4 regions of the Arthrobacter sp. TMT4-20 genome follow, and region 1 is predicted to be linked to each of the others. Evidence: riboswitches for the same ligand, from Rfam matches in the RefSeq annotation. Region 1 holds a riboswitch; each other region holds the start of a gene.
What was found. Region 1 has a riboswitch for cyclic di-AMP ahead of ACX80Z_RS14185 (NlpC/P60 family protein). Riboswitches for the same ligand answer to the same signal wherever they lie in the genome.
Positions count from the first base shown of each region.

Region 2: another riboswitch for cyclic di-AMP. It lies ahead of ACX80Z_RS13560 (C40 family peptidase); the one in region 1 lies ahead of ACX80Z_RS14185 (NlpC/P60 family protein).
Region 3: another riboswitch for cyclic di-AMP. It lies ahead of ACX80Z_RS10800 (LysM peptidoglycan-binding domain-containing protein); the one in region 1 lies ahead of ACX80Z_RS14185 (NlpC/P60 family protein).
Region 4: another riboswitch for cyclic di-AMP. It lies ahead of ACX80Z_RS07495 (C40 family peptidase); the one in region 1 lies ahead of ACX80Z_RS14185 (NlpC/P60 family protein).

Region 1 is NZ_JBTNDW010000017.1:19,663-27,518, reverse strand. Features, by position in the region: gene serC (phosphoserine transaminase) at 1-963, opposite strand, end outside; gene ACX80Z_RS14195 (metal-dependent transcriptional regulator) at 1,212-1,919, shown strand; cyclic di-AMP (ydaO/yuaA leader) riboswitch at 2,058-2,231, shown strand; gene ACX80Z_RS14190 (M23 family metallopeptidase) at 2,234-3,034, shown strand; cyclic di-AMP (ydaO/yuaA leader) riboswitch at 3,160-3,323, shown strand; gene ACX80Z_RS14185 (NlpC/P60 family protein) at 3,329-4,162, shown strand; gene ACX80Z_RS14180 (NlpC/P60 family protein) at 4,192-5,055, shown strand; gene ACX80Z_RS14175 (HNH endonuclease) at 5,290-5,790, shown strand; gene mobA (molybdenum cofactor guanylyltransferase) at 5,787-6,413, shown strand; gene ACX80Z_RS14165 (DUF6457 domain-containing protein) at 6,428-6,724, shown strand; gene ACX80Z_RS14160 (molybdopterin molybdotransferase MoeA) at 6,736-7,856, shown strand, end outside.
Region 2 is NZ_JBTNDW010000015.1:10,157-18,012, reverse strand. Features, by position in the region: gene modA (molybdate ABC transporter substrate-binding protein) at 1-38, opposite strand, end outside; gene ACX80Z_RS13600 (TOBE domain-containing protein) at 40-444, opposite strand; gene ACX80Z_RS13595 (DUF3140 domain-containing protein) at 496-840, opposite strand; gene ACX80Z_RS13590 (YdcF family protein) at 950-1,543, opposite strand; gene ACX80Z_RS13585 (YceD family protein) at 1,815-2,381, shown strand; gene rpmF (50S ribosomal protein L32) at 2,384-2,587, shown strand; gene rnc (ribonuclease III) at 2,651-3,439, shown strand; gene mutM (bifunctional DNA-formamidopyrimidine glycosylase/DNA-(apurinic or apyrimidinic site) lyase) at 3,448-4,446, shown strand; gene ACX80Z_RS13565 (hypothetical protein) at 5,106-5,354, opposite strand; cyclic di-AMP (ydaO/yuaA leader) riboswitch at 5,529-5,705, shown strand; gene ACX80Z_RS13560 (C40 family peptidase) at 5,709-6,587, shown strand; gene ACX80Z_RS13555 (NAD-dependent epimerase/dehydratase family protein) at 6,814-7,800, opposite strand; gene ACX80Z_RS13550 (alpha/beta fold hydrolase) at 7,797-7,856, opposite strand, start outside.
Region 3 is NZ_JBTNDW010000010.1:765-8,620, reverse strand. Features, by position in the region: gene ACX80Z_RS10825 (serine hydrolase) at 1-332, opposite strand, end outside; gene ACX80Z_RS10820 (Lrp/AsnC family transcriptional regulator) at 833-1,321, shown strand; gene ACX80Z_RS10815 (isopenicillin N synthase family dioxygenase) at 1,380-2,405, opposite strand; gene ACX80Z_RS10810 (universal stress protein) at 2,578-3,009, opposite strand; gene ACX80Z_RS10805 (VIT1/CCC1 transporter family protein) at 3,266-3,994, shown strand; cyclic di-AMP (ydaO/yuaA leader) riboswitch at 4,137-4,315, shown strand; gene ACX80Z_RS10800 (LysM peptidoglycan-binding domain-containing protein) at 4,318-5,217, shown strand; gene ACX80Z_RS10795 (DsbA family protein) at 5,379-6,119, shown strand; gene ACX80Z_RS10790 (cytochrome c biogenesis CcdA family protein) at 6,119-6,997, shown strand; gene ACX80Z_RS10785 (hypothetical protein) at 6,994-7,491, shown strand; gene ACX80Z_RS10780 (GntR family transcriptional regulator) at 7,503-7,856, opposite strand, start outside.
Region 4 is NZ_JBTNDW010000006.1:50,080-57,935, reverse strand. Features, by position in the region: gene ACX80Z_RS07530 (RNA polymerase sigma factor) at 1-34, shown strand, start outside; gene ACX80Z_RS07525 (DUF7455 domain-containing protein) at 147-371, opposite strand; gene ACX80Z_RS07520 (DNA gyrase/topoisomerase IV subunit B) at 630-2,738, shown strand; gene ACX80Z_RS07515 (multicopper oxidase family protein) at 2,804-4,261, opposite strand; gene ACX80Z_RS07510 (SHOCT domain-containing protein) at 4,272-4,541, opposite strand; gene ACX80Z_RS07505 (heavy-metal-associated domain-containing protein) at 4,844-5,167, shown strand; gene ACX80Z_RS07500 (metal-sensitive transcriptional regulator) at 5,401-5,808, opposite strand; cyclic di-AMP (ydaO/yuaA leader) riboswitch at 6,111-6,327, shown strand; gene ACX80Z_RS07495 (C40 family peptidase) at 6,331-7,212, shown strand; gene ACX80Z_RS07490 (M56 family metallopeptidase) at 7,555-7,856, opposite strand, start outside.

The DNA of each region.
Region 1 (7,856 bases):
GTCAACGGAGTCGTCGAAGTCGATGGTCGTAATGACATTGGAGCGGTCCTCGGCGCGGGTGACGAAGGGGGTGGCGACGTCGGACGCTTCCGCCCACTGGTAGACCCGCCCCGCGGACTCCGCGGTGCGGGCCGCAGCGAACTCGAGACCGCCGCTCTGGTTCAACCATTCGACCTGGGCGTTGAGAGTCACCAGGGTGGCCAGGGACGGGGTGTTGTAGGTCTGGTTGAGTAAAGAGTTGTCGATGGCCGTCTGGAGGTTCAGGAAATCAGGGATCCAGCGGTCGGTCGCCGCGATCCGGGCTGCGCGCTCCAGCGCGGCCGGCGAGAACAGGCCAAGCCACAGGCCGCCGTCGGACGCGAAGTTTTTCTGGGGAGCGAAATAGTAGACATCGGACCCACTGACATCCACGTCCAGACCGCCGGCGGCCGACGTCGCGTCGATGAGGACCAAGGCATCCGGTGCGGCGCCGTCGACCCGGTGCACCGGTGCTGCCACACCGGTGGAGGTCTCGTTCTGCGGCCAGGCGTAGACGTCCACGCCTGTTTCCGCTTCAGGGGTGGGGCGCGTCCCCGGGGCCGAGGTGATCACCGAGGATGCCTGGAGGAAGGGCGCCTTGTTGGTGGCGGAAGCGAACTTCGCCCCGAATTCCCCGAACGACAGGTGCTGGGCCTTGTCCTGCACCAGCCCGAAGGATGCCACATCCCAGAACGCTGTTGACCCACCAACGCCCAGCACCACCTCGTAGCCGGCCGGCGCGTTGAACAGCTGGCTCAGGCCTTCCCGGACCGAACCGACAAGGTTGCGCACCGGCGCCTGACGGTGGGACGTGCCAAGCAGGGTCCGTCCGGCCTGCGCGAGGGCCTCCATCTGCTCGTCGCGCACCTTCGACGGGCCTGCTCCGAAACGCCCGTCGGCGGGAAGGAGGCCAGCGGGGATCAATTGGTCCGGGGAAATGCTCATGGTCTCTCCAAGGGGGTAAGCGTGCGACACAAGACGGGATACATTCTGCCGCACTACCCGGCCCCGGCGGCATTTGTGAACATGCCCCGACCGGGCACCCGGTTGCCGCTGATTGCCGCGGCCTCCGGTAAATGGGTTAACCTTGGTGAGCGTAGAACTTGTGTTCGGCGCTGGCGATATGTGCCGCGCTCCCACCGCGAAAGCTGCCCGCTGTTCCATCCCGCACCAGTGCCTAGGAGCTGAACCGCATGACGGACCTCATCGATACCACTGAGATGTATCTGCGGACCATCCTGGAACTGGAGGAGGAAAACATTGTTGCCCTCCGCGCCCGGATCGCTGAACGGCTCCGTCATTCCGGTCCCACCGTCTCCCAGACCATCGGCCGGATGGAGCGCGACGGGCTGGTGATCGTCTCGGGCGATCGCCACCTCGAATTCACTGACCTTGGCCGCCGTCGCGCCATCGGGGTGATGCGCAAGCACCGCCTCGCCGAACGTCTCCTCTCCGACGTGATTGGCCTGGATTGGGCTTATGTCCACGAAGAGGCCTGCCGCTGGGAGCACGTGATGAGCGAGCGGGTTGAACAGCGGTTGTACGAGCTGCTGGGAAAGCCCACCGAGTCTCCATACGGCAACCCTATTCCGGGGCTTGAGGCCCTGGGCGGCCCGCCAACCCAAGGCTTCACCGACGGTGTCCGCAGCCTCCTGTCGGTGATCGGCGCCAATCCTCAGGGGTCAGTGATTACCCTTATCCGGTTGGCCGAGCCCATTCAGGTGGACCCGGAACTGCTCTCCCAACTCGATGAGGGTGGGTTGCGGCCCGGAACGGTCATCGGCGTGCAGGCGGCCGGCGACTATGTGTCGGTCAGGGTCGAGGGTATCGAGGGCGCGCTGGAGCTCCCGCCGGAGGTCGCCGCACACGTGTTCGTGTCGGTCGCCGGGCCGGCTCTCTAAACCTCCACGGCACAATATTGCCGCAAATTATCCACAGGAAAAGATAACGAACGTATCTCTTTTGCTTATGGTCGTGGATGATGGAAAGCTGACGTTGATACATCAGCGTTATCTAAACCGCACGCCTAACCCTGTCAGCGGATTTGGATGCTGAGACCCGTGACAGGGGCGGAGGACCCATCAGACGGCGGCTGATAAGCCGCCTTGGGGTGAAGTCCGGACGCGGTGCTGCTTCGGCGGACCGGTCAGGGCCGAGTTTCTTCCCGAACTCGAATCCGACAGCTAACTTCGCAGGCATATACGAAAGGGACCCTTTGTCGAAGCACCATGCTTCGGGACGCCGCCGTGCCGGCGCCCCAGTACCTGCCGTGCGTCCTCGGGACGCGCAACGACTCGAACGACGACGACGAGCAACCCGGGTCAGGGGCGACTTTTCGCTCACCGGGATGAGCCAAAAATTCGCCATCGCCGCCGCCGCGTCCGGGCTGGTGCTGACCGTTACGCTACCCACCACCGCGGGGACGGCCCCGCAGGACGACAATGCGGCCGCCGTAACCGTTGCGCCCACCGTGCAGGCGACTGTTGCGCCCCGGGAAATCAGCGTTCCCGACGCGGCGCTGGTCGACTTCAGCCGCACCGCATTGCAGAGCACCTTCGACGCAGACGCCAAGCTCAGCGAGATCATGACCGCTGCAGACTCAGCGGCTGTACCTGCAGCGGCCCGCGGCTCCCTGTCAGCTCCCATGGACAAGCTGATTGTCACGTCCCCGTTCGGTTACCGGGTCAGCCCGATTACCGGCCTGGGTGGGGAACTCCACTCAGGTCAGGACTTCAGCAGCTCGTGCGGCACTGAAGTGTTCGCGGCAGCGTCCGGCACTGTCACCTTTGCCAGCTGGCACCCCTATGGCGGTGGAAACCGCGTGGTCATCGATCACGGCAACGGGCTCGAATCCACGTACAACCATCTCTCGTCCAGCAATGTCCAGGAGGGGCAGTCAGTGGACCGCGGTGAGGTCGTCGCCCAGAGCGGTAGTACCGGTGCATCCACCGGCTGCCACCTGCATTTTGAAGTGATGGTTGACGGTCAGGCCGTGGACCCCATGGGCTGGCTGTAACCAAGGACACACCGTTTCGTGACCGGAATGTGACATTGCGGTCAATCTCATGTACCGTCGATCTCGTGCCAAATTCTAATAGGTTTGGCACCCTCGAGCAGATCGCCTAGCTCTGCCACTGCCTGAGGTTCCGTTCGCACAATTCGCATGGCAGAGGCGGGGGAACCAATTAGTGGATTTCGCAAGAAATCCTTGGGGTTAAGTCGTCTGATTCCACTGGGAATCAGAGGGCCGGGTGACTCCCATCCGAATCCGACAGCTCACCTCGCAGGCAATTGGGAGAGGCAATCGAACGTGTCAACTAGCTCTTCTCTGGGCCGCCACAGGGCCGCCCGTACGCACACCAGCCCCCTGACAGCCATCTCAAGCGCCGTCTCCTCGAACGCTGGTTCCGTCGGCCGCCAGGCAGCAGTCATCGTCGCAGCGTCAGGGCTCGTCCTGACCGCCGGACTGCCAGCCCACGGGTTCGGTGAGTCCGAGCGTGTCGTTCAGCTCTCCACCCCCCTGATCTCGATTGCTGCTACGGCTGACGCCGTAAGCGCTCCCGCCACCGCCGAGATCACCTTCGAGCGTGCAGCCGTGTCGGCGACGCCCGCCGCCGTAGCTGCTCCAGTCGTCGAGGTGCAGGCCGACGTCATCGAGCCAATAACACCCGCCGCTGAGCCGGTAGCCGAAATGGTGGCAGAGCCCGCCGTGCAGGAAGCAGCGCCAGTCGAGGCAGCGCCAGTTGAGGCGCCCGCAGCAGAAGCAGTAGTCGCACCAGCTGCGCCAGCCCAGACGCCCGCAGCCGAAAAGCCAGCCCCCAAGGCTGCCCCTTCCGGTAACATCGCCGCTGGTCTGGTCGGATCCGCCTACTCCCAGATCGGTGTCGGGCAGGACTGCACCGCCATGGTTGAGAAGGCACTTCGCTCCGTCGGCAAGTCCGTTGGCGACATTGCGCCTGGCGATTTCTTCGCCTTCGGATCAGTTGTTGGCTCTCCAGCGGCGGGCGACCTGGTAATCACCGCCGGCCACGTAGCCATCTACGTCGGAAACGGCCAAGTCATCAGCGGTGGCCTGAACGGCATGAACACCGACCTCCATTCCCTTTCCGACCTCCCCGGCGCTAGCTTCGTCCGCGTTAGCTAAGACCACACCGAACCCTGGAGAACGCAAAAATGACAACTCGCACAGCTATTGCACGTCACCGTGCCGATAAGCGCCACAACACCAACTTCTCGGCTCTGGCCAAAGCAGTAACCGAGAACGCTGGCGGCATGGGCCGTCAGGCAGCTGTAATCGCCGCAGCATCAGGCCTTGTCCTGACCGGTGGGGTATCGGCCAACGCTGCTGAGCTCTCCCTCGAATCAGCCGAACGGACCACCCTGACCTCCGCGCTGGAGATCCAGGCCGCTCCAGCCGCCGTCGAAGCTCCCGCAGACGCCGACATTGCGTTCAACCGCACCCCGGTCAAAGCCGTAGCAGCCCCAGCAGTCGTCGAAGCCCCAGCAGTCACTGTTCAGGCTGAGACCGTTGTGGAGATCGAAGAGGCTCCGGCCGTGGCCCCGGCCGCTGAGCCCGAAACCGTAGAGCCGGTTACCGTAACACCTGCAGTGAACGTCGAGCCGGAAGCGCCCGTCCGGACCACTCCAGCACAGGCCGCTCCGGCAGCCGAGGCCCCCGTCGCGCAGAAAGCCCCAGCCGCATCCTCAGGGAAGGCAGCAACAATCGCGGCCGCAGCACAGGCTCAGCTGGGAGTCACCCAGGACTGCACCCGTCTGGTGAGCAACGCCCTGGCAGCAGCAGGGATCAACTTCCACGGCTGGCCAGCCGGGTACCTGTCCCTCGGACGCACGGTCAGCGCCGGCGAAGCCATCCCAGGTGACCTCATCTACTACACAGATGGCGGAGCCGGAGTGGCCCACATCGCTGTGTACATCGGTGGCGGCCAGGCAGTCCACGGCGGGTTCAACGGCAACCAGACCGTCGTCGCTCCAGCCGATCTTGGTTCGGGCCCAGTCTTCATCCGCGTCGGCGGCTAAGAACACCCCGCATTACGACAAAAGACCCGGAGGAATTTCCTCCGGGTCTTTTTGTGCGTCTGGCAGCCGCCCGGACTGTCAAGGCGATCGGTCCGCGACGACACGCGTGGACCAGCTCCATCAAAATTAGCTAACCGAGCGTCAGCCGAACTACCCTTACTCAAAAGGAGTCAGGATTTCGGCCTGCGACCCCGGCGATAGGGGTAGAGGCCTGATCGGCAAAGAGGAATGTGCATGCGCACTCTCGTTCTGAATGCTGGATATGAGCCGCTGGCGGTAGTGACCTTCCGCCGGGCGCTGGTCCTTGTGCTGGCCGGCAAAGCCAGCGTCGTCGCGGAAGGGGAGGAACCGGTCATCGGACCCAATGAGATTCTCGGGCGCCCCTCGGTCATCCTGCTGAACCGGTACGTGAAAATCCCCTACCGGCAAAGTCTCGTGGTCACCCGCAGGGGTGTGCTGCGCCGCGACAACCATCTGTGCGCCTACTGCGGCAAAAGCGCCTCCACCATCGATCACGTGTATCCACGCTCCCGCGGCGGGGACTCCAGCTGGGAAAACCTCGTAGCCTGCTGCCTCAGGTGCAACAACGACAAAGGTGACAAGACGCTCGCCTCTCTGGGGTGGCAGCTGGGGGTCACCCCACAACCACCCCGAGGTCCATCCCACCACTTCCGTGAGATCGAGAAGCCAGCCCCGCAGTGGAGCGCCTTCCTCCGGTCGGAGAGCGCCGCTTGAGCGCTCAGGTACCCGTTGCCTTCAATGCCGTAGTGCTCTCGGGTGGCAGATCCTCACGCCTGGGAGGTACACCCAAGGCCCATCTCGAGCACAACGGGCAAAGCCTGCTTGACCTGACCTGTCAGGCCGCGGCAGCTGCACGACGGATCGTCGTCGTCGGGCCAGACGACGTCGACGGTGCAACCTTCCGGGCTCAACCGGTGTCGCGCGAGTTTGTCCGCGAGTCGCCACCGTTCGGCGGGCCGGCCGCGGCGCTGGCTGCCGCCGTCGACCATTTACAGGACGACTCGACACCGTGGCTGCTGGTGCTGGCGTGCGACATGCCGCGCATCGCGGAGGCGATTCCTTCGCTCCTGAAAGCGGCGGTCGATCGTCCGGATTCCTCGGCGATGGCGCACGACGGCGGCCGGGACCAGCCGCTGGCCGCCCTCTACCGTTTTGCTGACCTGCGGTTAGCGGTGCAGGAGATCCACGCCTCCGGAGGGGCCCAGAATCTATCGATGAAGGCACTCCTTGCTAGGGTGCAATGGAGAGCAATTGACGTTCGGCCGGGCAGTACCGCCGACGTCGACACCTGGGCTGACGCTCAATCCCTCGGTGTCTCAGGCACAGCACCGACCTAGATTCAGGAGCAGCGATGAAAAAACAGGATCAGATCCTTCAGGAATGGAGTGCCCAACTCATTGAGGCCTTCGAGCTTCAGGGCACCACCATCGATATCGATGCCATCCTTTCCCTCGCGGGGGACGCAGCCCACTCGATAGTCCGCCCGGCAGCGCCGCTGACCACCTTCATCGCTGGCTATGCCGCTGGCCTTGCCGTGGCCAGCCAGCAGGCTACCGAGGCGGTAGCCATGGAGTCAGCGATTGAGGCTGCCCGTCGCCAGTGTCCCACCGAAGACGCGGCCACCCCACCAACGGCGGAGGCCCAGTGAGCGAATCCCCCATGAGTGAATCCCCAGTGAGCGAAACTGCCACCGACAACTCCACCGGCCGGAACCTCGACTGGGAGCAGGCGCGACGCGTCGCCTACGACGCCGGAACGCCAATGGCCAACCAGACAGTCCCGCTCTCCGAAGCGCTTGGACAAACACTGGCCGAGCCGGTCACGGCTTTACAGGCCATCCCGCACTACGCGTCATCGGCCATGGACGGATGGGCAGTCAACGGCAATCCACCGTGGCAACTGGTCAGTCATGCACCAAAGGAAGAGCACCCCTGGTCGCGTCCTGCCCCGCACCAGGATTCGGGTGCGGGACCGCTGGCTCCCGGTGAGGCGACATTCATCCTGACCGGCGGCGTGGTACCGGAGGGGACCACCGGGATCCTCCGGATGGAGCACGGTGCCGTCCGCGGTGATTCCCTGGACCGCAACGAGCGGGCCCGGCCGGACGAGCCGAGGCCCCAGGAACACATCCGACCGGCCGGCGAGGAGGCCCCTCAGGGCAGCGAGACCATTCCCGCGAACGTCACCCTGAACCCGGCCCAGATTGCCCTGGCCGCGGTCTGTGGCTACGACAACCTTCCAGTGCTGAGGGCACCGCGGGTGTCCTTGCTGCTGACCGGCGACGAGGTCATCGAAGCCGGGCTCCCCGAGCCGGGGCAGGTCCGTGACACGTTTGGTCCCCAGCTTCCCGGTCTGGTCCAGATGATGGGTGGGCACGTCGACACCTCGGGCCGTGCCAAGGATGACCTCGACGACGTCGTCGCCGCCATCAGCGCCGAAGCGCTCGATGAACTCTCCCTCGCTCGCGCCTCCGGTGACGTCCTCATCACCACCGGCGGGACGGGCAGTTCCTCGGCTGACCACATCAGGCGCGCGTTGGAGACGCTCGAGGCAGAGTTCATCATTGACGGCATCGCGATGCGGCCCGGCCACCCCACGCTGCTGGCCCGACTGCAGGACGGCCGGTTCCTGGTAGGTCTCCCCGGCAATCCCCTGGCCGCGATGATGGCCATGTTTACCGTGGTGGGCCCGCTGCTGGCAGGCCTGCGTGGGGCGCCGTTCCCGGAAACCGACGAGGTTACCGTTGGGGAGGCATTCGATGAGCTTCCCGGCCGGAGCCG
Region 2 (7,856 bases), on a different contig from region 1:
CGTCGTCCTCCGGTTCGCAACTCAGGTTTGGTCTGCACGTCAGGCTTTCCGGCCGGGGGTTTCGACAATCACGGTTGTCGACTTCACTACGGCAACAGCCACCGAGCCGGGCTCCAACGCCAGATCACGCACGGCTTCGGCGCTCATCAGCGACACCACCCGATGCGGTCCGCACTGCAGCTCCACCTGAGCCATCACCTTGTCCGTCACCACCCGGGTTACCAGTCCCACAAATCGGTTGCGGGCGGAACTGTCCATCCCCGAAGGATCGTCTGGGAGGACCGCCCGCTCACGGGCCAGGTGCGCAAGTTCCAACCCATCGACTGTGGTAACGCCAGTCTCCGACTTTTCACCGGTCAGGGTGCCATCCTCCACCCAGCGGCGCACTGTATCGCTGCTGACCCCAACATAGTGAGCGGCATCTTTAATGCGTATCTGCGACATAAAACACACTCTATCGCAGCAGATGCGGCAATGTCGGAGTCTTCGAGGGGCCTAGTCCTGCTCGAGTGGGTCACGCCCCCAGTTCATCAGCGAGTACCGCCACCGGGAGTTTTCCAGGTCAGCTGAGGGCTTCTGCGCCAGATGCCGGTGGATGTAGCCCACGACTTTGTGCATGTGTTCGACATCAGATTCGCTCAGATCCGCTTTATTGGTCCGCAGCATCTTCACAATCCGCCGACCGGATGCATGACCCACGGATTCCCCGCCGTCACCCTTCTGACCGACCGCTTTGGACTCATCGGTTTCGAGCCACCGCTCCAGGGTGGAAGCATTCATGGTGACAGCCTGTTTCCAGTCGGACCAGATTGAATCCAGTGACTTTTCGGAATCGCTCATCGGTGGCGCTACCCCTCAGGCAGTAGGTGAGGCCGCACTCCATCGGCGGGCCCTGATAGCGCTAAGCATACTGACCAATGCGGTGAACGCACCATGGCACGGGAGGCTGTCAGATGCGGTTGGCGCACACCGGCCGCACATAGCTCGCGGTGAGGGCGGCGCTCTCCTCGACGAAGCGGGGCAGCCATTCGAGGAAGCCATGGTCCGGCTCGGAGGGCACCATGACCAGGTCCGCAGTGGAGCACTGGCTGAGGTTGGTGAAGGCCCGAAGGGAGTGATAGTCCGACGTCACCACGATCAGCGTGTCCCAGCCCCGATCGGCGGCTAGCCGGGCCAGGGCGCGAGCCTCCCCCCGGGTGGTCTGGGGGTCGGGCTCAAAGCACACCCGCGACTCGTGGGCTGGGCGCCGGCACAACTTGTCGGCGTCGACGTTTCCCGGGGTGCTAGTAGTGGACATCACCAGGATGGATGAGTGACCGGCTGCGACAAGCTCCTGCCCCACGGGGAGCCGCTCCGAACTGGCGCCACCCAACACCACCACAGCGTCTGCCTCAACGTTTGCCACGTGGGCAGCGTCGAAGACCGGAGGGTTGATGAAGAGTGAGTAGCAGGCGAGCAGCCAGACGCCGGCGAGGGTCACCAGGACAGCCATCGATCGCCGCAGCCACAGCCACACGGCACTGGTGGCTGGGGGAATCTTCACTGGACACAGCCTACGTGCTGGGGTGGGGGAGATGGGGGACCAGACCCCACCGGAGCGCCGGATGGCCTGGGACCTACCCGCGTGGCGCGTTTGGCTCTGCCCCCAATCCGTGGTGAGGTGGGGCATGAGCGGCACTCGCCGTCGTCGTCGGCAATAGCCGCATACCGGGTCCGCAGGTTCTGGTTTGAGCCGGGCGGGCTTATCAGGCTAAGATGATACGTCGGTCATATGTTCTACAGGAGTTCCCATTAAAAGCGATCTCAGTTCGCCTTTGATTTTCAACGTCAAGGACCTCGGGCGCAGCCCGGGCAGCATGCGAACAATCGAAGAACATGTACCCGCACCAAAGGATTTCGGTGTGGTTCTCATCGGTGTTCAGGAAGGTTCCCCCGTGGAACTGGATCTGAGACTTGAGGCAGTACATGAAGGCATTTTGGTATCAGGTACCGCAGACGTCGAGATCGTGGGCGAATGCGGCCGGTGCCTGGATCCCATCAGGTACAGCAGCAGCATCGATGTGCAGGAGCTTTTCTACTACGACGACGTCGAGTTGTCCGAGGGAGAAGAACCTGTTGAAGAGCACCGGGTAGATCGGGATTCAATTGATCTTGAGCCGGTGCTTCGGGACGCAGTGGTAACGTCGCTGCCGTTCCAGCCGGTGTGCCGGGAGGACTGCGAGGGTCTGTGTTCTGAATGTGGAGCACGCCTTGCAGATGACCCCGATCATCAGCACGAAATTTTGGATCCCCGCTGGTCCGCCCTTTCCGGGTTGACTGGCACTGCAGCGTCAAGCGACGCGGCAGCAAGTACAGAGTCTGTCGAGAGAGAAGAGAGTTAGTCGTGGCTGTTCCTAAGCGGAAAATGTCCCGCTCGAATACCCGTGCACGTCGGTCCCAGTGGAAGGCAACTGCGCCCAAACTGGTGAAGACCGTGGAGAACGGCCGCGTTACCTACAGCCTGGCTCACCAGGCCAAGGTAGTAACCGACTCCGCCGGCACTGCACTGTTCCTTGAGTACAAGGGACGCAAAGTAGCCGACGTCTAACGACCGCTGCGTACCCCGGCAACGGGGGACCCGCAGCGTTCTTATGCGAATGCGTAAGTAGACGTGGCTAATACTGAAGACCTTTTGAAGCGTCTCGGTGTCTCTATAGACGCCGGGACGCTTCGTCTTGCCCTGACACACCGCTCGTTCGCCTACGAGCACGGGGGCATTCCCACCAACGAGCGCCTGGAGTTCCTGGGCGACTCGGTGCTGGGACTTGCGGTCACCGATGCGCTGTACCGGGATAACCCCGACCTGTCAGAGGGCGATCTCGCCAAGCGACGCTCCGCCGTCGTCAGCACCCGCGCCCTGGCCGGGATTGCCCGCGAACTGGACCTCGGCGAGTATGTGCTCCTGGGCCAGGGGGAGAAGCTGACCAACGGCAAGAACAAGGCCTCGATCCTCGCTGACACGATGGAAGCCATTATTGGCGCTACCTACCTGGACAACGGTATTGAAGTGGCTCGGGCCATGGTGATGCGGCTTGTCGCGCCGCTGCTTGGCAGCGCTGCAGCGATGGGCGCCGGCACCGACTGGAAAACCAGCATCCAGGAAATCGCCGCAGCACGCCGGCTCGGCGCCATTGACTACAAGGTCACCGGCTCCGGCCCCGACCACGCACGCACCTTCGAAGCCCTCCTCATCGTCGGCGGACTGCCGTATGGCTCCGGGTCGGGCCCCTCCAAGAAGGAAGCCGAGCAGGAGGCAGCCGCCGCGTCGTGGAAGATGCTCCGGCACCTCGCCCACGAACCCAAATCGGCCGCTTACTCGGTGTCGACCCCTACCAATGGCACTGGCCCTGCTAATGCTGCTGACGTGACTGCCGCCCCCGGTCCGGCCGAGTCAGCCTAAGCCGTACCATGCCTGAACTTCCCGAGGTTGAGGTGGTGCGTCGCGGCCTCGCCCGCTGGGTGTTAGGACGAACCATTGACGACGTCGACATCCTCGACGTCCGCTCCATCCGCCGTCACGGGCTGGGCGCCGAAGACTTCGCCGGCGATTTGGTGGGGGCCCGGGTGTTGGACGTGGTGCGGCGGGGAAAGTTCCTGTGGATGCCGTTGGCACCTCCGGCCGAGGCTGGTGGGACTGCCACGAGTGGTGGCACGAGTGGTGTCGCGCCAGTGGCCCTGATGGCTCACCTGGGCATGAGCGGACAACTGCTGGTCAAAGACGCAGGCTTGCCCGAGGAAAAGCACTTGCGGGTCAGGCTCACCCTGTCGGCTGTCGACGATCCTGATGCCGGACCCCTGCCGCAGGAGCTTCGGTTTGTTGATCAGCGCATTTTCGGCGGCCTCTTTGTGACGTCGATGGTGTCGACCACAGACGGCTATCCGGGTGGGCTGGGGGAGAGTCCACTGCCGCTGATCCCGGTTGAGGCCTCCCATATAGCCCGCGATCCGCTGGATCCGGCGTTCTCCTTCGATGACTTCTTCGCAAAGCTCCGGCGACGCAGGACCGGAATTAAACGGGCGCTACTGGATCAAGGACTGGTATCGGGAATCGGCAACATCTACGCCGACGAAGCGCTGTGGGCAGCCAAAGTCCACTATGCCCGCCCCACGGATGTCATGCGCCGGGCCGACGCCCTACGGCTGATTGATGCCTGCCGTGATGTGATGCTGCGGGCGCTCGACGCTGGCGGCACCAGCTTTGACTCGCTCTATGTGAATGTCAATGGCAGCTCCGGTTACTTTGAACGTTCCCTCAACGCCTATGGCCGCGAGGGCGAACCCTGTACCCGCTGCGCCGCCGACCCGCTCGTTGACAGCCTTTCGCTGATCCGCCGCGAGATGTTTATGAACCGTTCGTCGTTCAGTTGCCCGCGGTGTCAGCCGAAGCCCCGCAACGGCCGCTGGTAGCACATCTCTGCAGCCGGGATCCTTGGCTCAGCACTCCCTCGCAGCTCACCCGTGACACGTTGCCCACTAGCCCCAGTCCCACTCCCGCTCCACCAAGGAGACTTACCCACATAGAACGGGTGACGCCGCACTGACACCCCCAAAGAGGGCAACCATTGGGCATGGACACAGTCAAGACACTGCAAGAACCAGGCGGCGTGGCACGCCGTAGGGAACCCACCCGCGCCGGTCTGGGATCCGTTCACCTCCGCGCGGCCCTCGCAAAGGGTGAGGTGGTAAACCCAGGGCCAGGAGTCTTTGCGCTACCCGGCATCACTGGGAGTCTGCTCACTGCAACGTGTGCCAAAGCTGAACTGGCCTGCATCAGTGCCGCAACGCAACCAAACCTCTGGGTGCTGCGTCCACCATCGTGGCTCCATGTGAGCGTCACCCACAGCCGGCGGCTGAGGGAAGGGTTCAAAGTCCATCGGGCGCAAGGTCCCCTCAGCATCCTGGAGATCTGCGTACAAAGTGTCAGATGTCTGCCAGAGCTTGACGCGCTCTGCATCCTGGAATCGGCGGTGGTACTGAAACATGTGACGCCCCGCGAACTGCTCGCTGCCTTGGCTGGAAAACGAGATGCCCGAGAAAGGGCAGTGCTGCGAATGATCGATCCCCATTCACAATCCATCATCGAAACCGCAGCCCGCTACCACCTGCGCCGCGCAGGACTCAGCGTCCAAACACAGGTGTACATCAAGGGTGTGGGACGGCTTGATCTGTTCGTCGAAGGACCGCTGGGCATCGAAGCCGACGGATGCAACCATCACAGTGGTCCCGCCGAATTCGCTGAAGACCGCCGCCGATGGAACCTGCTCACCACCGGTCGAGCACGGATTCTCCGTGTCACCTATTCGATGCTCGTTCACGCCCCGGCGGAATTCCTGCAGGTCGTGTTGAATTGCCTCAGCCCTCCACGGTCGGACCCGCGCCCCGACCTAGGACATCCAACAGCATACTGCTGCCGTAACCTAAATGTGACAAACCCGGACCAGGAAATGTACAGTAGATCGCACGTCGGGTTCCGTTCAACTCAGCGTCCTTTCGACAGATTGCCTAATTCTGCCGCCGTCGTAAGGTCCGTTCGCACACATCAGGCAGAAGCGGGGGAACCAGTAGTAGTGGTCGTCGCCAGACGACCTAGGGGTGAAGGCGCACAGCGCCCGGGTGGCTCCCATCCGAATCCGACAGCTAACTTCGCAGGCATTGGGAGAGGCAACATCATGTCCAAGAACCGTTATATCGCGCGCCACCGTGCAACCCCACCAAGCGCCATGCAGACCGTTTCCAAGGCAGTTAGCTCTCACGCTGGCGCCATCGGTCGTCCAGCAGCTGTAGTCGTCGCCGCATCAGGTCTGATGTTCAGCGCCGGACTTCCAGCCAACGCTGCAGGCGAAGTCAACGTCAGCGCCCCGGCCGCCGTCTCCGCACCAGTTGCCCAGACGACCGCCGCCAGCTCCACCACTCACACCGTTCAGTCCGGAGATACTCTGGGCAGCATCGCCAGCACCTACGGCGTCAGCATCGAGGCCATCTTCGCCTCGAACGGTCTCGGCTGGGATTCGATCATCTACCCAGGTGACGTCATCTCACTGTCCGGCAACGCCGGCCAGGCCACTCAGGTATCAGCACCAGCAGCAACTGCCGCTCCCGCCCCAGTTGCTGCACCAGCAGCCGCTCCGGCGCCTGCCGAAACCAGCACCCTGGGCATCACCACCGCTTCCGAGACCATCCAGCCAATGGGAGCAGCATCCACCGGCGGACAGGTTTCCAGCGCAGGGATCGCCGGAACAGCACAGGGCCTCGTTGGCTCCCCCTACGTCTACGGCGGCACCTCGCCAGGCGGCTGGGACTGCTCGGGCTTCGTGCAGTGGGTCTACGCTCAGCACGGCATCGACCTGCCCCGCACCAGCCAGGCACAGATGGGCGCGCTGACCCCCACCAGCAACCCTCAGCCCGGCGACCTTGTCATCCAGAACGGCGGCGGACACGTCGGCATCTACATTGGTGGCGGCCAGATGGTCAGCGCACTGAACCCGAGCCAGGGCACCCTGGTCCACGCGGTCAGCGCCATGCCACTGGTTGGGTACTACACCCTCTAAACCCTCCGCGTCAGCGGTACGGTTGTCAGCACCCGAATGCGTCATCGGAGAAATCCGGTGGCGCATTCGTGCTTTCCGGACGCTTTGGTCCCCGATAAGGCAAGCCGATGACACCGAGGCAACCGACGGGTCAGGACACGGCAACGGAAAACTGCGTGGCACCACCGAGCCAGCTCACCTGGGGACGAACTGACAGTCAGGGACGTCTCCACGCTCCGATGGATCGCTAGGAGAGGGAAGCCTGGTTCCCCTGGTAATGCTGTGCCAGGCGGGCCAGACCTTCATCCACTGACACCGTAGGCGTCCAATCGAGCAACTCGCGGGTCCTGCGCTGATCAAACCAGTGTGCAGTCGATAGTTGCTCCGCAAGGAAACGGGTCATCGGCGGTTCACTCTCGATCCCGCCGCGCTGCCAGAGGAATTCCACCAGGGATCCCGCGACCCGTGCCACACCGCCAGGAACGGCCCACCGCGGCGGCTGAACCCCTCCGGCCCGGCAGATTCCGGCGATCAATTCACCGATCGGGCGGGGCTCACCATTGGTGACCACCACAGCTTGCCCAGCCAACCGATCCATGCCGCTCAAGGCTGCGCCGATCGCTGCGGCCGCGTTATCCACGTAGGTGGTGTCGACCAGGGCGGTGCCGGCGTCAAGGAACGGCAGGCGCCCGGCACGCGCACGCTCCAGCACCCGTTCAACCAGCTGCGTGTCACCGGGACCCCACACAATGTGGGGACGGACCGCTGCCACCCTGAAACTTTCGCTGTTGGCGTCCAACGCGAGCAGTTCGGCTTTGGCCTTGGTCTGCGCGTAATTGCCGCGCACCAGAGCCGGAGTGGCCTCAGTGGCACCTTGACCCACGAGTGCCTCACCCACGTGCGCCACCGACGGCGAGGAAATGAAGACGAAGTCGCGCACACCGGCCGCGCGCGACTCTTCGAGCAGGACGCGGGTGCCCTCCACATTGATTGCCTCGAAGTCAGCCGCAGCACCCGCGAAGGAAACCTTCGCCGCGAGGTGCACCACCGCATCCATGCACTGCACAGCGCGGTGGATTGCCGTCTGGTCGGTGATCGATCCAAGGCTGTCTTCAACGCCAGCCAGACCGGATGGGCGCCGCTGAAACGTCCTGACCGCGTGACCCTGCGCCTGGAGGAGCGCGGCAGTAACCCGGCCCAGCATCCCGCTGGCACCGGTGACGAGAACCCTCACAGCTTGCCGACCCGGCCGCCGGCGAGCACCCCGGCAGCCCACACCGCAACCGCTGT
Region 3 (7,856 bases), on a different contig from region 1:
GCTGCAGCCGTAATGATCTTTGCCGTGCTGGCAGCAAAGAACGCTGACTCTTCCCCGAAAAGTCGTGCATTATCGCCGGAAGTGTCGGCTATCGCGACCCCGACGCGGTAGTCACCTGCGGCGTCAAGGATCGCTGTGATGTCTTCATCAAGTGACTCGGGTGCTTCCGCTACGGGGGCCGACGGACGCTCCGCTGAACGTTCAGCATCCGTCGGGAGCATATCGGCGGCAGAGGGTATAGCCGTCGAGGTTTCTTCGGGAGCCATGTCCGTCGGCTTCCCTGTCGCCGGAGCGCAGCCAGCACCGGCCACCAACAATACAAGTGCAGGCAAGAACGCAAACTTCTTCGTGGTGACCTCCCAGGTGGTTCGATCTTGTCATGGCCGGTACGACGCGCCGGCATCTCAACAAACCGATATTTGGCGTCTCTATGACCTCCGGCAACACCTTGCATTCAGTGTCTCGCCTGTTACGAGCGTCCCACAGACCACCGCAGGGACAAGAACCAGTGTGCAGGTCAACCGTAGATATGAACCCTTCCAGCGGTGGCGTCGGCCGCAATCCAGCTCAATGGAGTCCGCAGCAGGGGTGGGGCGACGGACCGAGTGCGCTCCTTATGGGAGCGACACTTCGCAACCTTGGAGGGGTGTACTCACTAGCTGCTTGCAAAGCCTGGGAAGGGGATCTCCATTCCTGACCTTTCTGTCTTCCATTGAGCAACATCGTCATACCTGTGTGCAACAGTCGGCGTATTTGGTAGTCAATCTGACTAGACTTTTAGTTATCCGGATGTCAACCTTGGTCATCCTGACCGCGCCTATTGAGGAGAACCATGGCCATCAACAAAGATCAACGTCCGATCAGGGATGCTATTGATCGCGCTGTCCTCGAAGCACTCGACGCTGACCCTCGAATGACCGTGCTGGCCATCGCGCACCGCACAGGGTTGGCCCGCGGCACGGTCCAGGCGCGCCTGGAGCGCTACGAGTCACAAGGTGCCCTGCGGGATAACAGCGTGCGCATCGTGCCAGAGGCCCTCGGCCTGTTCATATCAGCGCATGTAGCCGCAGAGCTTGACCAGCACAGGATCGATGTTGCCGTTGAAGGGCTCCGCGCCATTCCAGAAATTGTCGAATGTCTTGCACCCGCAGGAGAAACGGACCTTCTCTGCCGGGTTGTCGCTCGCGACCCGGACGACCTCTACCGAGTGTCAGAAGAGATTCGCCTCTGCCCCGGAATCCTGCGAACCAGAACCAGCATGTTTCTTCGCCAGCCCATCCCCTACCGGATGAGTCCGCTGCTTGCGACGCTGGGTGGCTAACCAACGGATCGGTACAGCGGTTCCGCTGCGCTTCATGCCTGGTGACTGTCTACGTTCCCTATTGCTGCCCTTGCTGCTGCAGGAGGTCGGCGTGGTGAAGCGCGGCAACGTTTGGGTGGGCCCGCAACCGATAGCGCAGAGCATTATCCCCATAGGTTTCAAGGATTGGGCTGTTGGTCGGGTCCACCGACAGCCCCTGGGCCTTGGCGTGAAACTGCGGGCTCATGCGCAGTGCGGGCATGGTGGCATCCAGCGCCGGATTGTAGAAGAAGGGCAGGGAAATCCTGTCGGTTCCGGTACCAGGTGAGATGACACGGTGCAGTGTCGCTTTGAGGTAGCCGTTTGTCGCCAATTCGAGCATTTCACCGATGTTGACCACGAACGTTCCAGGGACCTGAGGTACGTCGATCCACTCTCCTTGGTATTCGACCTGGAGTCCGCCCTTTCCCGGTTCCACCAGGAGCAGTGTGAGCACTCCGCCGTCGCGGTGCGACCCGACGCCTTGTTTCGGCTCGTTGCCGGACTCCCCCGGGTAACGCACGATTTTCAGCATCGGGAAGGCGCTTGAACCAAAGGCTTCATCGAAACTGTCCTCCGGTGCACCGAGAGACACGGCAAGCGCCCGTAAAAGGTCGAGGGAAATGGCACTCAGTCGCTGAGTCCACTCAGAGACGATCTTCCGCATCTCGGGCAATTCAGCCGGCCACAAATTGGGGCCTTCCAACCGCCAGTAGTCAGCGACCCCTGCCGCCGGTTCCACAGCGTTGCGCTCGACGCCAATGTCGATCTGCTCTCGCCAGTCCACCGCCCGATCAGTCAATTCGGCGCCCATCCTGGTGTAGCCACGAAACTGGGGGCTATGAACGTTCTCCAGCTCCAGTTTTTGCTCCTCCGACAAGTCGAAGAAGCGTCTGGAGGTAGCGAGCATGGCGTTAGTGAGCTCCTGCGGGATGCCATGACCTGCCAGGTACAGGAATCCGACCTCGTGCATCGCATTGCGCAGATCGTCCCGGAAGTCCGATGCCTCCTCGGGCCCTGCGTTCAGCTGAGAGTAATCCAGGACGGGCAGTGATTCGAGTGACAAGTTCTTATAGTCCTTTACAACGCGTTTCGGAAACCGAAGTCCGTATCCGCTTCAATGTTACGACTCAAGCCGAAGAGACGAACGATCCCGTTGCGAAGTATGTCGATCTGACTTTGTCGCCGCGCGCAGTCCTCGTTTCAGCCCAGGCCGCAGCTTGGGAGCTGCAGTGAAATCAGGAGGCGGTCTTCACGACGAGCACGTCACAGGGTGCGTTATGTACGACACTCCACGCAACGCTTCCCAGAACCCGTCGAAGCCCCTTCATTCCCACGTTACCTACCACCAGCAATTGGGCACCGACACGCTCGGCTTCCTCGATGAGGACATCCTGCGGCTTGCCCCGCCCCGCAGCGGGGCGCACCTTCACGGAAGGGTGTTGTTCTCGCAGTTTCACTGCAACCTGCTCGGCCAACTTGAGAGCCTGCTCAGCATCATCCAGTATCCAAGTGTCGTTGCCGATATGGACAACTTCCGTGTTACCCGTAATGTGCGCGCTGACCACCACAAGTTCTGCATCGAGGCCTTCGGCAAGAGTCGCGGCGCGCGAGGCTGCCTTGTACGCGGTCTCGCTTCCATCCACACCAACAATCACACTTCCGGTCATGACGTTTCCTCCTCGAACTTCGAACCGCAATTGCGGTATGTGGTGCCTACTTGGTTCGCTTACCTTACTCGGTCAAAGAATCCCATGCCTCTTCGCCGGCGCCCGGAACAAAACGGCCGGCGCGGTGACTATTGCAAGCCCCTTTCAGCGCCGCAGTGAATCACAGCGAATTCCGTCGAGGTCACCCGAATCGGAATCCCGACAGGAGAGTCGATCCTTACTGGTGTACTGGCTCGTGGAGGCCTAGATTACGGGAATGACTAGTTCTCCCGTACCAGGCACGCATAGTGACGAACCCCATGACAACACCATCCATGGCAGGCTCAATTGGCTTCGAGCGGGTGTGCTTGGAGCCAATGATGGGATTGTCTCGGTCGCTGCCCTCGTCGTCGGAGTTGCGGGAGCGACAACGGCAACCCCCGTGATTCTTGCCGCTGGCATTGCCGGTCTTGTCGGCGGCGCGATATCCATGGCCCTCGGAGAGTATGTGTCCGTGAGTAGTCAGAAAGACAGCCAGCAGGCCCTCATCGCCAAGGAACGCCTTGAGCTTGAAACCGAGCCTGAAGCGGAACTTGCGGAGCTGGCCGGAATCTACGAATCGAAGGGGCTTAGCCGGGACACAGCCCATCAGGTGGCAGTGGAACTCACCAAACACGATGCCCTGGGGGCCCATCTCGAAGCTGAACTCGGATTGCGCGAGGACGCCGTGGCGAGCCCGCTAGCTGCTGCGGCCGCATCTGCGCTGGCCTTCACCCTTGGCGCGATCCTCCCCCTGCTGACGATTCTTCTGTTTCCAGAGGAAACTCGTGTCCTCGCGACCTTCGTCGCAGTCCTGATTGCCCTCGCCGTAACCGGCTACGGCAGCGCACGGATTGGCGGCAACCCGGCGACGCGCCCGACCGTAAGGATCGTTCTTGGCGGCGCGCTGGCATTGGCAGCCACTTTCCTTATCGGGTCACTCCTGGGCACCACGGGAGTGGTCTGACGCTCCACTGATGCCTGGGAATCGCTCTCTCTTCATTGAGGTTGCCAACCAGGGAGGCGCCGTCAGTGTAAATGTTTGTACATTTAGTTTTTCCGAGTAGGTTTAATACAGTGCCCCACTGAAGGTGGGGCTTATCGAGGCCTTTTACCGAACCCAGCCAAAGGCCTTGGTCCTTTAGATAGGAAGGCTGGGGCGGGGAAACCATAGGTGGGTTCTTTAGGAACCCTTGGGGTGAAGCCGGGCGGGGCGTTTGTCCTCGTGCGGCCGGGTGTCTCCCATCCGAATCCGACAGCTCACCTCGTAGGTATAGGGAGAGATTATTCATGTCATCAAATACTGTGCGCGCCCGACATCGCGCCGATACGAAAAGCCGTTCGATTCTTCTCCTCAGCAGGCAAGCCGTCCTGCCTCAGGGGGGACCCAAGATCGCCGCGCTTGTGGTTGCTTCCGGAATGCTTGCGGCGGGAGCAAGCCCCGCCCACGCTTCGGCGATCGCCCACCCGGCGCAGGATCACACCGTTTCATCGTTCTCATCGGCTGCTTCAACAGTCGAAGTGGAGGCGAGCCCCACCAATCAAGGCACTGCGTACACCGTGAAGTCAGGTGATTCGCTGGGCGCTATCAGCGTTCAGACAGGTGTGGCGTTGCACAAGCTGCTGAGCCTAAACCAGCTCACCGTCACGTCAATCATCTACCCGGGAAACACCATCGTGCTGTCCGAGGAGTCGAATGCCGTGACTGCTGCACCGGTTGCCTCTGGCTCCGCAGCCTCGTCATCAGCGGTTTCCGACTTTAGCGTGAGTACACAAAGTGCATCGATCAGTCCCCTGAGTAACCGGGTGAGCAGCGAGTCAGGAAATATCTGGGATTCCTCGGACGCTCCCCAGAGCGGTACTGCCAACAGCCGTATTCTTGCCTTCGCCAACACGCAGTTGGGCGCTATTCAGGACTGCACCGTCCTGGGCGAAGGGGCATTGCGAGCCGCCGGGGTGATGGGGGTGGGAGACGAGTCCCCTGAGTCCTTGATGGCCTTCGCTACTCCGGTATCAGATCCCCAGCCCGGCGACTTCGTCTACTACGCCGACGGCGGGATGGGCTTTTCACACAACGCCGTCTACCTCGGCGACGGACGAGCCATCCACAGCGGCTGGAACGGTAACCAGACCGTTGAGGAATCCGTCAATGTGGGTTCCGGTCCTGTCTATTACCGGGTCAACATCTAGTTATCCAACGCCGCTGGTGGGGCTCTGACCTCGCTGACAGCGGTGTTTCTCGGACGCGCCCGGACACCAGATCCGACAAACAGGGATCTGGTGTCCGGGTGAATCCCCCTTTTCCGTCCCCTTGTGCCTTCCCATGGGGCGCACGACGCCAGGAGTAATGAATGCCACAAGAATCTGATCAACGAACCGCGGGTGTTCGATCGGCCACCCTCATTGCTGCCCTGCTTGTCGCCGCGCTCATCCTGATTATTGGCTTGATCGCTTCCCAGCGAGCCTCCTCACCCGCTTCTGATGGATCAGGAACAGACGTCGCAGAGGAATCCGGCGGCCGGGAGGAAGAGAAGTTCGATTTATCCCGGCGCATCGCCGACGACCCGTTAGCAATGGGTGAGGTCGACGCCCCCGTTGTTCTGGTCGAATACGCCGATTACAGATGCCCGTTCTGCGGGGTTTTCTCTCGCGAGACATTGCCGGCGTTGGTCGAGCAGTATGTTGCTAGCGGAGAACTAAGGATTGAGTGGCGAGATTTACCTGTTTTCGGAACTGAGTCTCTTGATGCTGCAGTTGCCGGCCGGGCAGCAGGGGAACAGGATAGGTTCTGGGAGTTCAATAAAGCCGTCTTCGCTGCGGCCCCCGACCGCGGACACATCAGCCTCCCGCGCGAGGAGCTGATCCGCATCGCAGAAGAAGTTGGGGTAGCCGACATCACGGCGTTCACAGCGGATCTGGACTCGGAGGAGCTCAATCAGGCTGTTCAAACCGACGCTGAGGAAGCCGCAGCCCTGGGAGCTACCGGAACACCCTTGTTTCTGGTGAACGACATCCCCATCTCGGGCGCCCAACCGGTAGAAGTATTTGAACAAGCCATTGAGACTGTGCTGGCAGAAACCAGTCTCCAGTAATGCTAATCGGGTACAGCGGGGCGTTCCTCGGTGGTCTCCTCACCCTCCTCAGTCCGTGCTCAGCATTGTTGCTGCCAGCATTCTTCGCGTATGCCTTCAGCACAAAACGGCAACTGGTCGGCCGGACCATGCTCTTCTACGCAGGATTGTTGTGCACCCTCGTACCCCTGGGGGTCTTCGCTGGCACCCTGGGGTCCCTCGTCACCACTGACAGACACATTCTCATCGGGCTCGCAGCCGCCCTCATGATCGTTTTGGGTCTCATTCAGATCCTCGGTGTCCGCCTACCGGCATTCATCCGCACCCGGTCCGCGACTGTCGGTTCCGGCAGTTCCGTCTTCGTCCTCGGATTGGCGTACGGGGTCGCAGGAGCCTGCACCGGACCCATCCTTGGGTCAATTCTTACCGTCGCCGCAGCTGGCAGCAACGCCGTCTACGGCGGAATTCTGCTCGCCATCTATGCACTGGGAATGGCAGTCCCGCTGTTCTTCCTCGCTGCGCTGTGGGACCGCCTCGGTGTTTCCGGACGTCGGTGGCTTCGTCCCCGCCCTGTAACCATCGGACGGTGGTCCAACACCTGGATTATGGTGATCTCTGGCTCCCTTTCAATCGGCATCGGAATCTTCCTCATCGCCACAGACGGAACAGCGAGTCTGGGTGGGATCCTTTCCGTTACCGACCAGTTCGCCCTCGAGAACGCGGTACGTACCTTCGCGGACTCAATCCCCGACGTAGCTGTCATGCTGTTAATTCTCATGCTCCTCACCGCAACCGGCGCCATCTACTTACGCCGGCGCAGCCACAGGTCATCAGCACCCCCGAATGACCCCGCATCACCAGAAGCGTCTTCGGATCAAGTGTCAAAGGAAGCTCCATGACTCCCCGCACCGAGAACCCCACGACCCAGCGACCCACTCTGCTCAACGCTCTTCTTCGGTGGCCCTTACGCCGGTGGATCGCCGTGTTATTCGGTGCGGTGGCGACCTTCCTGCTCGTAGCCATTCCGACCGATCTCATCGACACGCCATTATTCAGCCGTGAAGTTCCCCCCACCTGGTGGTCGGTGCCAGCGCTGATCATCTCCTCGGCGCTAAGCGGCCTGGTCCTCGGTACCTATATCGCCCAGGATCGGATTGTGGAATCTCCGCGGACCCGTTCGGGCATCGCGGGGGCGATCGTGACTTTCTTTGCCGTCGGCTGCCCCGTGTGCAACAAGATCGTCTTGCTCGCTCTGGGAACCTCGGGAGCGATGCAGTACTTCGAGCCCATTCAACCCGTCCTCGCGGTTCTCGCTATCGGCCTACTCTCCTGGGCCTTCTACCGGCGCGCCACGTATGAGGATCGTTGCCCAGTCCCAGCGAAGTCGGTATAACGGCCGTTTGTTCAGGACGTCGGCGGATCCGCTTTACACCCGAAGTTGGTCGCAATCTCCACCCGGTCACCCACAACATAGGTTCGTCGGAACTCGACGTATTGCGCCCGATGACACCCAGTTCGCTCGATCAGTAGAAGTGGCGAACCGGCGGCACATTGCAGAAGCCTCGAGTGCTCCGGAGCGGCCAGGACAGCCGAGAGTTGCTCAGTTCCGCCGTTGAGGACCATTCCGCAATGCTTTTCGAGCTCCCCATACAAGGAGTTCCTGGTGAAATCTGAATCCACTAAACCTCCCGCAATATCTGCAGGCATCCACACTTCGTCCAGCGCAATTGGCTCCTCGTCGGCAAAGCGCACCCGAGT
Region 4 (7,856 bases), on a different contig from region 1:
GCGGTCCCAGGTGCTGCGCGACTACCTGGACTAGGACTCGCTATGGGGTTGGGAAACCAGCCCCATAGCAAAAAGTACCCCCACACATCAGTGTGGGGGTACTTTCGATTTAACGGGTCCGGATTGCCGGCCCGTCGGTGGTGCTCTTAGTCTTCGCTTACCGGTCCGGGTGCTGCATTCAGACGGTTGGTCTCATCCTGCCACTCGGACGTCAGCGGACGCAGATTCGACTCGACGGAACGTGCGTGGTGGCCACAGAAAAGCAGCTCACCACCGGAGGACTGAAGAACTGCGCGCACATAGGCCTGGGCTCCGCAGCGGTCACAGCGGTCCAGCGCGGACATTTCGCGGGTTGCTACTGCTGTTGTCATGATTGCCTCCTTAGTGGTTCCTGTAGTTCATATAACCACTATTCGTTGCCGTTCTATTGCAGGCTGGGTGGTCTTTCGCTGAGCGCGTAGCATAGACCGACGTCGTCACACCTTTGCCGCTTGATCTGCGGCCCGCCTAAACCGAACGACCCGGGTGGGGGAATATGCTTAAGCCATGCGTCCGGAGGCCCCCGGCGCGGCGCCCGAAGACCGGTGTCGCCTCTCACCTGTACCCCCTGCCAAGGAGTCTCACCCAACGTGGCGCCACCAAGCACCGAATACAACGCCCGGCACCTATCCGTCCTGGAAGGCCTTGAAGCCGTCCGTAAACGGCCCGGCATGTATATCGGGTCAACTGATTCCCGCGGATTGATGCACTGTCTCTGGGAGATCATCGACAACTCGGTGGATGAGGCACTCGCCGGACACGGCCAAAGCATCAAGGTGATACTCCACCCGGACGGTTCGGTCGAGATTCACGACGACGGGCGGGGCATTCCGGTGGACGCGGAACCCAAGACCGGTCTGAGCGGCGTCGAGGTGGTCTTCACAAAACTGCATGCCGGCGGAAAATTCGGTGGCGGTTCGTACACGGCCTCCGGCGGCCTCCACGGTGTCGGCGCCAGCGTGGTCAACGCCCTGTCAGCCCGGCTGGATGTCCAGGTTGACCGCGGTAGCAAGACCTACCAGATGTCGTTCAGGCGTGGCGAACCTGGCCGTTTCCTGGACGCGAAGTCACCGTCACCGACCGCCAAGTTCGAACCGTTCCTCGAAAGCTCCCGGCTCGAGGTGGTCGGCACCACCAAACGGGGTGTGACAGGTACCCGGATCCGGTACTGGGCTGACCGGCAAATCTTCACCCCGGACGCAAAATTCTCCTACGAGGAACTCCAGGCACGGGCCCGCCAAACCTCCTTCCTGGTCCCAGGGCTGAGGATCACCCTCCGTGACGAGCGGCGCCTCCCTGGCACCGCAGCCGAGGCGGGAGCGTTGGAGGAAGTCTTCCAGCACGACGGCGGAATCTCGGAGTTCACCACCTTCCTCGCAGCGGACAGCGCGGTGACTGATGTGTGGCGCCTGCACGGCTCAGGCCGGTTCAAGGAGTCGGTGCCGGTGCTGGGCGAGAACGGGCATAGCGAGATCGCCGAGGTGGAACGCGATTGCGAGGTGGACATCGCGTTGCGCTGGGGGATCGGCTACGACACCACGGTGAAGAGCTTCGTGAACATCATTGCCACTCCCAAGGGCGGCACCCACCAGAGCGGTTTCGAACAGTCCCTCCTGAAGTCCTTCCGCAAAGTGATCGAGGCCAACTCTCGAAAGCTCAAGGCCGGCAACGACAAGATCGAGAAGGATGACGTCTTCGCCGGACTGACAGCGGTCCTGACCGTGCGTCTGGCAGAGCCCCAATTTGAGGGCCAGACCAAGGAAATCCTGGGCACTTCCGCGGTGCGGGCAATCGTCGCGAAAGTGGTCGAAAAGGAGATTCTGGCCAAGCTCAATTCCACGGCCCGGGGCGACAAGGCCCAGAGCGCGCTCCTGCTGGAAAAAGTTGTTGCCGAGATGAAATCCCGGATCTCCGCGCGGGTACACAAGGAAACCCAGCGGCGAAAAAACGCCCTGGAAACGTCCTCAATGCCATCGAAGCTGGCCGACTGTCGGATTGACGACGTCGAACGGTCCGAACTGTTCATCGTCGAGGGTGACAGCGCGCTGGGCACCGCCAAGCTCGCCCGCTCCTCCGACTATCAGGCGTTGCTACCCATCCGGGGCAAGATCCTGAACGTACAGAAGGCATCGGTGGGGGACATGCTCGCCAACGCCGAGTGTGGGGCGCTGATCCAGGTGGTGGGCGCCGGGTCGGGCCGCAGCTTCCAGCTGGACGCAGCGCGGTATGGGAAAGTGATCCTGATGACCGACGCCGACGTTGACGGCGCCCACATCCGCACCCTGCTCCTCACCCTTTTCTTCCGGTACATGCGGCCGCTCGTAGACGCCGGCCGGGTGTATGCGGCGGTCCCGCCGTTGCACCGGGTCGAGGTGGTCAACCACGGGTCCAAAACGAACGACACCATCTACACCTACTCCGAGCAGGAACTCTCCCGGCTGCTGGCAGAGTTGGAAAAGCAGGGCAAGCGTTACAAGGAACCCATCCAGCGGTACAAGGGGCTCGGTGAGATGGACGCCGAGCAGCTGGCGGAAACCACCATGGACCCGAGGCACCGGACTCTTCGGCGGGTGCGGATCCAGGAAGCCGAATCGGCTGAGCGGGTGTTCGATCTGTTGATGGGCAGCGACGTCGCCCCGCGCAAGGATTTCATCGTGGCTGGCGCCGCCTCCCTGGACCGGGAGCGGATTGACGCCTGACCCCTCGTGGGGTCAAGTCCCGCCAAGGGCACAAGGTCAGTCGGATAAGTCTTGCTACGGATTTGTCAGCGGACTTCGATGGTCCCCATCATGCCGAGGTCTTCGTGATCCAGGATGTGGCAGTGGTAGACGGAGCGTCCGCGGAAATCGTTGAAAGCCACCCGAACTTTGACACTTCCGTTGGCGGGCACGTTCACCACGTCCCGCCATATCGTTGTGTTCGCTACCTGACCGTTTTCTTCAATAATTTGCATCGGCCAGACGTGCAGGTGGAACGGGTGGTCCATGGGGCTCGTGTTGGTCAGCGTCCATTCCTCCACATTCCCGGCCGCTACCGTTGTGTCTGTTCTGTCCCGGTTAAATTCATTGCCGTTAATGGTGAAACGCATCATGCCCATGCCCCCGCCCATGCCCCCGCCGGCCATGACGATTTCCCGGCGTGCCGCGATGGGGGCTGACCTCAGGTCTCCCAGTCCCTTTTGCGTGGTCGGGGCTGTCAGGGATGCGACCGGTTCGCCGGACACGTGGAGGGTGGCCAGCGCGAAGCCGTCGGGGCGGTCGGCCGGGTTGTTGCGTGCTCCGGATTCCCGTCCCGTCATTCCTGGCGCCCTTCCCCGGCGCTGGTAGAACGCTCGGAGCACGGAATCACCGGCCGGGATGGAGATGAGAAGATCGGCCCGGTTTCCGGGCAGCAGGAGAAGTCGATCCACGTTCTCGGGTGTTGGCAGGCGCCCGGAGTCAATGCCGAGAAGCTGCAGTTGCCCCTCGTCGACCTGTAGGCGGAGGTAACGGGACACGCACGTGTTGATGATGTGCCACCGTTCCCGTTGCCGGGGGCGGGCACTGAATTGCGGGTTGCTTTGCCCGTTGACCAGGATCAGTTCACCTTCCCGGCCCATCATTCGTTCCATCGCCGGGACTGCGACGATGTTTCCCAGTCCGTCCAGGGTGGTGTCCGAAATGACCAGTACCCGTTCCGTACTCACCTCGATGGGTTCCACATCCTCAACGATGATTGCTCCAAAGAGCCCGGCGAAGATCTGATCGGCGACCATGCCGTGGTGGTGTGGGTGGTACCAGTACACGCCAGGTGGATGATCCTCTGGGAGTTTGTATTCGTAGTTGAAGGTGTTGCCGGGCTCGACTGAGATGAAGACATTGTCCCCATTGCCTTCGGGAGAAACGTGAAGCCCGTGAACGTGCAGGTTGGTGGGCTGGTCCAGGTTGTTGACGAGTCTGATCTTGAGGACATCGCCAGCTTGTACGCGGAGTGTCGGGCCGGGGATACCCCCGTTGTAACCGAGGGCTGCGGCCTGTCGGCCGGCCAGCAATATTTGTCCCGGTGCGGCTTCCAGCCGTACCTGTAGCTGACCGTTGTTGCTTCGTAACTCTGGAGGTTGGATTAGTTCGCTTCCCGTGACGGGTGGCTCCCGCGTTGTTAGCGTCCAGATCAGGCCTGCACCTCCAGTCGCCGTCCCCGCGATGCCGAGTCCCCCCAGTAGCAGCGCTTGGCGGCGGCTGATGGGGGGTTTGCTACGGGCCCTCACCGAGAACTTCGAGTTGTTCGCGGTACTCGTCGGCGGTGAGTTCTCCCTTCGCGAAGCGCTCGTCCAGGATCTGGTGGGCAGTGCTCCGGCCGTGGGGCGGGCCGCCCACCCCTGAGGCATCCCGTGACGCGTATCCGACACGGCCTCCGTTGCCAAGGACCCTGACTGCGAGCAGTACCAACAGCACAATCCCAACGATCAGGAGGACGCCCCAAAGCCACATCCACGCTGATCCCTGCCCATAACCCCACATCATGCCGGATACCTTTCACCTCGAGATGATTTCCAGTCTCCGCCTAGCGTCGGCCCACAAGTAGAGTCTTAGGTCCCAATCGGTCCCAGGGTGACTTCAGTCGCTGCGGGATCCGGGTACCCGGATCAACCCTTGACACATACCCCTAGGGGGTATACATTATGAGTACCCAAGTGGGAAGTCCGGCCCTAGATGGGCCGCTTACTCCCAGAAGGTCCCTCAAGCAGCTGTAGCCAACGTGAATGACCCCGGATGGCTACACCCGCTGATTCTCGAACAACCATTCCTCATTTTTGGAGACCCTCATGTGTGGCACTTCTTCCGAACTGACCCTGACCGACACATCATCTTCCGGATGTGCCTGCTGCGCCCCCCAGGACAGCAAAGCCAAAACGGTTCCCCAGGCTGGCAGCATCAGCGCCAGTTTCGGTGTCGCTGGCCTGACCTGTGGGTCGTGCGCGTCCCGGGTTAGCTCTGCAGTCGGCGGGATTGATGACGTCGCCGACGTCCAGATTGATCTCGTGTCCGGCGGGACCTCCACGGTCACCGTTTACAGTAACCAGGTGGTTCCCTCAGCAGCAGTACGCTCGGCGGTCGAGCAGGCCGGGTACCAGCTTTTGAGCGCCTGACTTTTTCCCTGGTCCGGCCGGATTTCCCGGGCGCGAGGTGGATCTCACCGATTCTGGGTACGGATGACCACCCTCGGATGTGCTTCTGTCAGATGAGGCAGATAAAGTCACCGACGCGAAAATCGAAACCGTCTTCGTGGCCGTTCCCGAAGCTCATCCGGCCGGGCTCACCAATTGAAGCCACTCACGCCAACCTGATGAAGCCTGGGGGCGCATATGCGCCGACGGAAGGCTCAGCGCAGTAGTCTGCTGATTGCCTGTGTTGCTTCCTTGACCTTCGCGTCGACGGCTTCGGAGGACCCAGTGGTTTGGGCTTCTTGGGCTGCGGTGACGACGCAGTGTTGCAAGTGGTTTTGCAGCAGGCCCAAACTCACGGCGTGCATGGCACTGTTGACCGCCGCGACCTGGGTGAGAATGTCGATGCAGTACTGATCTTCGTCGACCATCCGCGCTATCCCACGGACCTGTCCTTCAATGCGCTTCAGACGCCGCAAATAGGCCGCCTTGTCCGGGGAATAACCGTGCACCGCACCGGAGGTAACCGGCTGATCCGCGACGGTGGACTCCGCCGCGGGGGCTTCCGTGGCAGCTGCCCCAGGGGTGTCATCGGTACTGTTCCGAGGTCCGGCTCCGGCGTTCACGGCGCTATCCTTTCAATGCTCCGACCTGTTCTGGTCGGACCCAGATGAGGCCGTTGGTACGTCCTCGACCATGCGCTCTGCGCGGCCTTTATAAGTATCATCGACGATCCGCTCCGCCGTGAACGCTCGATAGATGAAATAGGTTCCCTGAAGGGTCGGTGGCCCGCGGGTACGGTGATCCTTGAAAAGCCCGTTACCTTAACGTGACTTCAATACCACGGTGGGGTATTCTCATTCGAGTGATCCCGGCACCCCGCCGAGATGACATTCCCGCGCAGAATGCCGAGCCCTGCCGCTGCACCGGGACCCGTTCGCACAATCCAGATGGCAGGGACGGGGGAACCACGTTTCCACCGGGCCACCGCACGCGGTGACCCTCGGGGTTAAGTCGATCTGACTATCCAGTGCTAGACCTGCAGCATCGTTCGCGATGGCAGGCGTAGCCCATAGGTAGAGGACGGCCGGGTGACTCCCATCCGAACCCGACAGCTCACCCCGCAGGCATGGGAGAGGCAAACAATCATGTCACGTCAGTCCATTTCGGCACGCCACCGCGCCGCCACCACCCACTCCATCGCCCTCGAGGGTCTGACCCAGTCGGCCAGGACCAAGGCCGTAGCACTGGGCAAGCCAGCCATCATCGCCGTCGCGACCGGCAGCCTCGTCTTCTCCGTCGGAGCGACCGCCCACGCAGGAACCTACACCCAGGGCGCAGCAACCACCGCGCCAGCAGTCTCAGCACCCGCAACAGGAGTCCACACTGTCGCAGCCGGAGACACGCTGGGAGCGATCGCCGCATTGCACGGTATTAACCTCGACACCCTGTTGGCGCAAAACGGCCTGTCCTACGCTTCAATCATCTACCCGGGTCAGCAGATCCAGCTCACCGGCGGCGCAGCCGTCAGTGCAGCCGCCGTTCCAGCAGCAACTGCAAGCCAGGCGTTCTACTCAACACCTGCACCAGCACCCGCCGCACCGGCAGTAGTTCCAGCACCAGCCGCGCCCGCTGCCGATGCGGCACCAGCAATGATGACACTGGCCTCCGGTGCCATCACCCCGATCGCACCCGTAGCCAAGGCGGCTCCGGCCAGCGGAGTTGGCGCAGCACTGGTCGCCTCGGCCTATGGGCAGCTCGGTTCCATCCAGGACTGCACCATCCTCGTCGAACGCGCTCTGCGCTCCATCGGCCTGAACGTCGGCGACCTTGGACCCCTGCAGTTCGACCAGTACGGAACCCGGGTCTCCAGCCCCGCGCCCGGCGATCTCGTCGTCCGCCCCGGCCACATTGCCATCTACGTCGGCAACGGCAAGGTCATCAGCAGCGGCATGAACGGATCAAACCTCACCATCGAGCACCCACTGTCCGACCTCGGCGGTTCATACTTCGTACGAGTCAACGGCTAATACCCTGACTCACGGAGTTTCTTTGTGAACTGAACTGAAAGTGGCGGGTGTCCTGGACGGAGGGCACCTGCCATTTTCGTATCTCAAGAGAGCAGATAGTGCCACACGATCCGCTCCCATGACTACTCGTCATGGCACCTGCCACGAGCCAACTCATTAGCTCGCCGAGCTCCCCCCCCACTTTGGGGCGCGGATTATTTCCACAGTTCTTGTACCAGCCGCGCCGGATGCCGCGACTAAGTGTCCCAACGATCACCGACGGTCACTGAGAGTATTTAGACAATCCCAGTGACCGTGCCCGATCAGTGGGAGCATTGTTCATAAAACCAGCGCCAGGCAGCGCTAACCCAGCACCCAGGGGGCAATCAGCAGTAGCGTCGGCGCCCCCAGTAGCAGTCCCGAGGCACCGAGGGCGGCCGCCTGCTGGGGCAGCGACAAGGGCGGCTGCGGAGTGAGTAGCCGGTGAATCCGGTTAAGGGTGGCACCAGCATCCTGGTCAGGGGTCGCACCGGGAGCAAGCGCCGTCACCGCAAACGAGTCACCGTGGGCGAAGCCGCCCTGCTGGTCGGGCAGCGACCCGGAGGCGACGATAGCGATCGCCCGGGCCAGGACTGGCTCCCGAACCTGCTTCAGAGCCTCGTCGT